Regions from separate parts of the Thalassospira sp. B30-1 genome, predicted to be linked through region 1. Evidence: riboswitches for the same ligand, from Rfam matches in the RefSeq annotation. Region 1 holds a riboswitch; the other holds the start of a gene.
The links. Region 1 has a riboswitch for glycine ahead of gcvT (glycine cleavage system aminomethyltransferase GcvT). Riboswitches for the same ligand answer to the same signal wherever they lie in the genome.
Positions count from the first base shown of each region.

Region 2: it holds a riboswitch for glycine, as region 1 does, so the genes downstream of both, IT971_RS01595 (L-serine ammonia-lyase) here and gcvT (glycine cleavage system aminomethyltransferase GcvT) in region 1, are expected to answer to the same signal.

Region 1 covers NZ_CP065232.1:3,974,452-3,977,861, reverse strand. The annotation lists gene ispH (4-hydroxy-3-methylbut-2-enyl diphosphate reductase) at 1-244, opposite strand, end outside; gene IT971_RS18685 (hypothetical protein) at 475-1,065, shown strand; glycine riboswitch at 1,302-1,425, shown strand; glycine riboswitch at 1,429-1,531, shown strand; gene gcvT (glycine cleavage system aminomethyltransferase GcvT) at 1,589-2,701, shown strand; gene gcvH (glycine cleavage system protein GcvH) at 2,793-3,164, shown strand; gene gcvPA (aminomethyl-transferring glycine dehydrogenase subunit GcvPA) at 3,168-3,410, shown strand, end outside.
Region 2 covers NZ_CP065232.1:340,879-344,288, reverse strand. The annotation lists gene IT971_RS01600 (dihydrofolate reductase family protein) at 1-168, opposite strand, end outside; gene IT971_RS01595 (L-serine ammonia-lyase) at 321-1,736, opposite strand; glycine riboswitch at 1,807-1,934, opposite strand; glycine riboswitch at 1,938-2,037, opposite strand; gene gpmI (2,3-bisphosphoglycerate-independent phosphoglycerate mutase) at 2,312-3,410, shown strand, end outside.

The DNA of each region.
Region 1 (3,410 bases):
CACCGTGCGCGGAAAAGATTACTGGCACGCCATCCGGGACGCTATCGAGTTCATCGACAAAAACAGCCCCCATGTCGCGCAGGCGGTCGACCACGAATTTATTGTGGACGATTTCGTGGCGGACATAGACCGGCGCGCCATACTTCACCAGCGCCTTTTCGACGATCTCGATCGCACGATCCACCCCGGCACAGAAACCGCGCGGGTTGGCAAGGATGATCCGAAGGTCGGCTTTGTCAGACATGATACGGGTCCGAATGTTCATGATGTGCGCCATGCGATGGCACGGTTATTCAAATGTCTTCGTTACATAACCTGCCAGCACCGTGCACGCAATGACAGACACCGTGTAAAGATGCATGTTCAGCTATGTCCGGCCATGTATTTAGGCCCCATGCCGCGATTTGAAACGGAAGCGGGTTGTGTCGCCATATCGGAGCGAATAGACTGCGCGCGGTTGTGCCCGGACCGGGCATGACAGCGAATTTGACCAGTTCTATAGAGGCTTGGATGACGATTGCGAACGGACTGCGGCGTGTTTGTGCATTGGGTTTGGTGTCGTTTGCCGGTTTTCTGGCGGCGTGCAGCAGCAACCCGTTCGAAGAGCAGCCGGTTCCGGCATGTCCGCGGGCCTTCCTGCCCAATGATACCGCCCGATTGGTGCAGTTCAGCGGTCAGGGCAAGGACCTGACCGATGTGATCCTTGAAGCCGAATTTGGCGGTTATCTGGGCGATTGCGGCTATGACCTTGATGACAAGATCCTGAACGTCGTGATCAGCCCGGTGATCAATGCCGAACTGGGCCCGGCCGCACAGGGGCGCAACGCAAAACTCCAGTATTTCGTAGCACTTAAGGACCCGTCTGGCGAGTTTATCCAGAAGAATCTGTTCGATGTTCAGATGGCGTTTCCGAGCAATTTGAACCTGGCGCGCTATCGCGACGAGCAGGTGACTTTGAACGTGCCGCTGGATGATGTCTGGGCCGGTCCGGACTATGAAATTTACCTTGGTTTCCAGCTAAGCGCCGATCAGCTTGATTACAATCGACGCTTCGGAAAAAATTAATAATCCGGCCTATTATTCATTTTTGGTGAATAATCAAATCCCGCCCGCCTCGCGTGGCGGGATTTTCGTTTTTGAACAAAAGTTCGTTTTCGGTAATCCTCATACAAAATAATGGGCATTTGCCGGAGGGGCAAAAAAAGGGCTTTTAATCCTCATACCAATGGATGGGGTGGAGAGGATATGATTTTTGGGGCTGGTCTGGTCGGATTCAAATCCGTATAAGGGGGCATACCCAAATGATCCCCGTGGGAGAGTGCCACGGTCTTGATCGATGTGCGTGATTACATCGATAGGGATTGCGCGGACGCCGAAGGAGCAACCACCCCGGAAACTCTCAGGCAAACGGACCGCGGGGAGATGGGACTCTGGAAAGCAGGCGGCATCGAACATGGATGTGCGTCTCGCCGAAGATGTAAGCAGACCGGTATTCAAACCGGCTGTGATTCTTTCAGGCTCCAAGACAGAGGGGGACGTGGTTGGCCACTGGTCGGCTATGTTTCGCAACGACTGTCTGGAGACCTTGATGGCCGATCATCAAACCGAACTGCTGAAAACCGCCCTTTATGATTTGCATGTGGAACTGGGTGCCAAGATGGTGCCGTTCGCCGGTTATGACATGCCGGTGCAATATCCGTTGGGGGTGAAGGGCGAACATCTGCATACCCGCGCGAAGGCCGGTCTGTTTGATGTTTCGCATATGGGGCAGGTCCGCCTGACCGGCGAAAATCGCGTGGCCGAGCTTGAAAAGCTGGTGCCCGGTGATATCGCGATCCTCAAACCCGGCCGCACCCGTTATTCCGCCTTTACCAATGACGATGGCACGATTTTGGATGATCTGATGATCACCAATGCGGGCGACAGCCTGTTTCTGGTGATCAATGCCGCGTGCAAGGATGATGACATTGTCCATATGCGGGCCAATCTGGATAACGGTGTCGAGCTGATCGAGATTGATGACCGCGCGTTGATGGCCTTGCAGGGCCCGGACGCCGCCCGCGTGCTGGCGCGGTTTGCACCCTCGGTTGCCGATATGAAATTCATGAGCTTTGCCGAGATCGATATTGCCGGTATCGCGTGCTTTGTTACCCGGTCGGGCTATACCGGCGAAGACGGGTATGAGATTTCCGTGCCGAACGAGCGCGCCGAAGAGCTGGCGCGCAAGTTGTTGGCCGAGGAAGAGGTCGAGGCGATTGGCCTTGGCGCGCGTGATTCGCTGCGTCTTGAAGCTGGTCTTTGCCTGTATGGCAACGATATCGATACCACGACCACCCCGGTCGAAGGCGACCTTAACTGGATCATCAACAAGCGTCGTCGCGAAGAAGGCGGGTTCAAGGGGGCGGATGTCATCCTTGATCAGCTTGCCAATGGCGCGGATCGCAAACGTGTCGGGATCAAACCCGAAGGCAAGGCCCCGGCGCGTGAACATACGCCGGTCTTGAACAGTGACGGCGAAGAAATTGGCGAAATCACCAGCGGTGGTTTCGGCCCGACCGTGGATGGCCCGATTGCGATGGGATATGTCGCAATTGAATTTGCCGCCCCGGGTACCAAAGTCGATCTGATGGTGCGCGGCAAGGCACGCCCGGCGGAAATCGTCGAACTGCCGTTTGCGGCACATCGTTACTATCGCGGCTGATCATCAGAAAAAAAAGAGTTCGGGCAGCGTTTGCGGCCCGCAAAAGATACCGAGATTTTAGAGACAACTGATCTTACAGGGACGAATTACCATGGCTAAAAAATTCTCGCAGGAACATGAATGGGTTGAATATGAAGACGGTGTCGCGACCGTTGGCATTACCGATTACGCCCAGCAGTCGCTTGGCGATATCGTTTATGTCGAGCTGCCGGAAGTTGGCAAAAAGCTGACCAAGGATGGCGATGCGGCGGTTGTCGAATCGGTCAAGGCCGCCAGCGACGTTTATGCGCCGCTTGATGGTGTCGTTGTCGAAGCCAACGAAGAACTTGATGACAATCCGGCACTGGTGAACGAAGCCCCGGAAAGCGATGGCTGGTTCTTCCGCATGGAACTTTCCGATGAGTCCCAGCTTGATGAGCTGATGGACGAAGCTGCGTATAAAGACTTTGTCGAAGGCCTTTAAGATATGCGTTATCTTCCGCTAACCAAGGCGGATCGCGCCTCGATGCTTGAAACCATCGGGGCAAAGTCCGTTGATGAATTATATAGCGACGTGCCCGAAGGCGCGCTGCTGTCCGAGCCGGTCGATCTGCCCCATCATCTGGGCGAATTGCAGGTCGAACGCGACATGGCGAAAATGGCCGCCAAAAACATGGGCACGGCCAGCGTGCCGAGCTTCCTGGGTGCGGGGGCGTATCGCCACCATGTT
Region 2 (3,410 bases), 1.2 Mb from region 1:
ATCAAAGGTTTTTCGCCCGATGATCAGTGTTCCCACGGTGCCCAGAAAGCCCTCGAAATTGAACTCGGCCGGATCGAATTGATCAAGCCAGTCAACCGCGCCATTGGCGCGCGCGATATAGCCATCCAGACTGACCGCGATATAGATGCGGAACAGTTTCTTTTTCATGCTTTGCCCAACCTGTTCGAGGTCTTTGCCCCGTTTTTGATTTCTCAATGATATCAGATTGCAGGCGCAAGGTGGCAAGAATCGGGCCGGATGAAAAACACCCCCGAAACGGCGGCTTCGAGGGTGTTTGGTCGGTATTTCAAACTGTCAGCTCAACATTCGACCACGTTGACATTGACCGCCAGCCCGCCCTGGCTGGTTTCCTTGTATTTGCTTTGCATATCAATGCCGGTCTGGCGCATGGTTTCGATCACCTTGTCGAGTGACACGGTATGCTGACCATCACCGCGCATTGCCAGACGGGCAGCATTGATCGCCTTGACCGCCCCCATGGTGTTGCGTTCGATGCAGGGTACCTGCACCAGACCGCCAATCGGATCACAGGTCAGGCCAAGGTTGTGTTCCATGCCAATTTCGGCGGCGTTTTCAACCTGTTCGGGCGTACCGCCCATGACGGCACAAAGCGCGCCTGCCGCCATTGAGCAGGCCACACCGACCTCACCCTGACAACCGACTTCGGCGGCCGAGATCGACGCACGCTTTTTATAGATCGAACCAATGGCCGCCGCCGTTAACAGGAATTCGCGTATTTTGCCCTGTGTCACATTGGCCCCGAACCGTTCATAATAGCGCAGCACGGCGGGAATAACACCCGCCGCCCCGTTGGTCGGGGCGGTCACGACGCGCGAACCAGCAGCATTTTCTTCGTTAACCGCAAGGGCATAAAGATTGACCCAGTCGATCACGGTCAACGGGTCCTTAAGCCCCGCTTCTGGCCGTTCCGTCAGCTCAAGGTAAAGTTTGCGCGCACGCCGTTTGACATTCAACCCGCCGGGCAGGATGCCATCGGTTTTGCAGCCACGCTCAATACAATCCATCATCGCGCGATGCACGCGGTCGACAAATTCCTCTGTCTCGGCAGGTTCACGCCAGCTTTTTTCGTTTTCGGCCATGACTTCGGCAATCGACAGCTTTTCCTTTTTACAGATCGCCATCAGTTCATCGGCCGAGGAAAAGGGATAAGGCAGCGTGATATTATCGCCGGAATATTCCGCCCCGCGATCATCGCCCGAGACGATAAACCCACCCCCAACCGAAAAATATTCCTGTTTGTGCAGAACAACACCGTCACGGTCAAAGGCGGTGATCCGCATGCCGTTGGGATGTTCGGGCAGGCTTTCGGTCATGTGAAACACAAGATTGGTTTCGCGGTTAAAGGCAACCGGATACGCGCCGTAAAGCTGTAATGCGTGATCTTTATCAATCGCATCCATCGTCGGTGCGATCCGGTCGGGATCAACCGAACGCGGTCGTTCCCCCGAAAGCCCCATGATCACCGCGGTATCGGTGGCATGGCCCTTGCCAGTCAGGGCAAGCGATCCGTAAAGATCGACAATTACCGAGCCGATTTTTTCCAAAAGATTCCGGGCTTCGAGTTCCAGACAGAACCGATAGCCCGCGCGCATCGGGCCGACCGTATGCGAACTCGATGGGCCGATGCCGATGGTATAAAGATCGACAACGGAAAGATTAACGTCTTGCGGACGCTGCTTATTTTCTTCGGTCAAATGGGCCTCCCACGGCTCTTTGTCATGCGGATCAATGCCACATGACGTTATAGAACCGGTGTCTTGCCCCCTCTGTCCCTTGACCTGAGATTGTGCGCCCTGTTGCCAAAAACAAAGAAGTCTTTGACGCCATGGCTTCATCCTTCGGTGGAAATATGGTGCCGGGCATTGGCCCCGTACCGCTTTCTCTCTCCAGAGCCTCAATCCGCAACGGTCCATCTGCCTGAGAGTTTTCGGGGCTATTGCTCCTTCGGCGCCGATCTGATCGCGGGATCAAAGCGGGCTCTCCCATCGCGGTTATTCGAGGTATCACCGTAACGCCCGAGATTACAGGCAGGTGATGATCCTTGTCAAAAAGCGACTTTGCAAGCGCACAAAAAATACCCGGTCGGAAGGCTGTTCAATACCGGCATTCATGATAGATTGCGCGTTGAAAATGCTATGATTGGCAGCGTCTGATGGCGGACCCACCGCGCCCGGCGTCTTTGTACGGATGGCAAAATTACCGGAAAATAACCATCTTTACCGGTAATTCAGCCTTTTACCTTATTTCGTGTACTTTACTTCGTGGGATTATGATTGTGACTGTATCAAATACCGTAAAGCGCCCGCGTCCGGTGGTGCTGTGCATTCTGGATGGCTGGGGTTATCGCGAGGAAAGCAAGGACAATGCGGTTGCATTGGCCAACACCCCTGTTTGGGACGCGCTTTATGCCAACAATCCGACCGGCTTTCTGAAAGCCTGCGGTCTTGATGTCGGCCTGCCCGAAGGGCAGATGGGCAATTCCGAAGTCGGCCATATGAATCTTGGTGCCGGCCGGGTTGTGATGCAGGAACTGCCAAAAATTGACGAGGCTGTCAAAACCGGTTCGATCGCCGATACCGATACCGTCAAAAAGGTTATCGCCAAGCTGAAAGAAAGCGGGGGTGTCTGTCATATCGCGGGGCTTCTGTCCGAAGGCGGGGTGCATTCCCATCAGGCCCATATGGCGGCCCTTGCCAAAATCATCGCATCGGCCGGTGTGCCGGTAAAAATCCATGCCTATCTGGATGGCCGCGATACCGCCCCCAAAAGTGCCGCCAAATTCCTTGAAAAATTCCGCGCACAGATTGGTGATGCCAATGTTGAAATCGTGACCGTCACCGGGCGCTATTACGCGATGGACCGCGACAATCGCTGGGAACGCGTCAGCCAGGCCTATTTCACGATGGTAAAGGGCAAGAATTACGCCGATGGCCGCACCGCTGAAAGTGCCGAAGGCGCAATCAGGGCAGCCTATGATGCCGACACCACGGATGAATTCGTTCTGCCGACCGTGATTGGCGATTATGCCGGCATGAAAGACGGCGACGGACTTTTGATGACCAATTTCCGGGCCGACCGCGCGCGTGAAATTCTGGCCGCGATCTGCGCACCGGACTTTGACGGGTTTGACCGTGGCACCCCGATCAGATTTGCCGTGCAGGCCGGTATGGTTGAATATTCATCCGACCATGCAAAATATATGGATGCGATCTATCCGCCGCAGGTGTTGCCAAATATCTTTGGTGAAGTCGTTTCCAGGGCTGGCATGAAGCAGTTGCGCATCGCGGAAACCGAAAAATATCCGCATGTGTCCTTCTTCTTTAACGGCGGCGAAGAACAGGTTTTCGAGGGCGAAGACCGTATTCTGG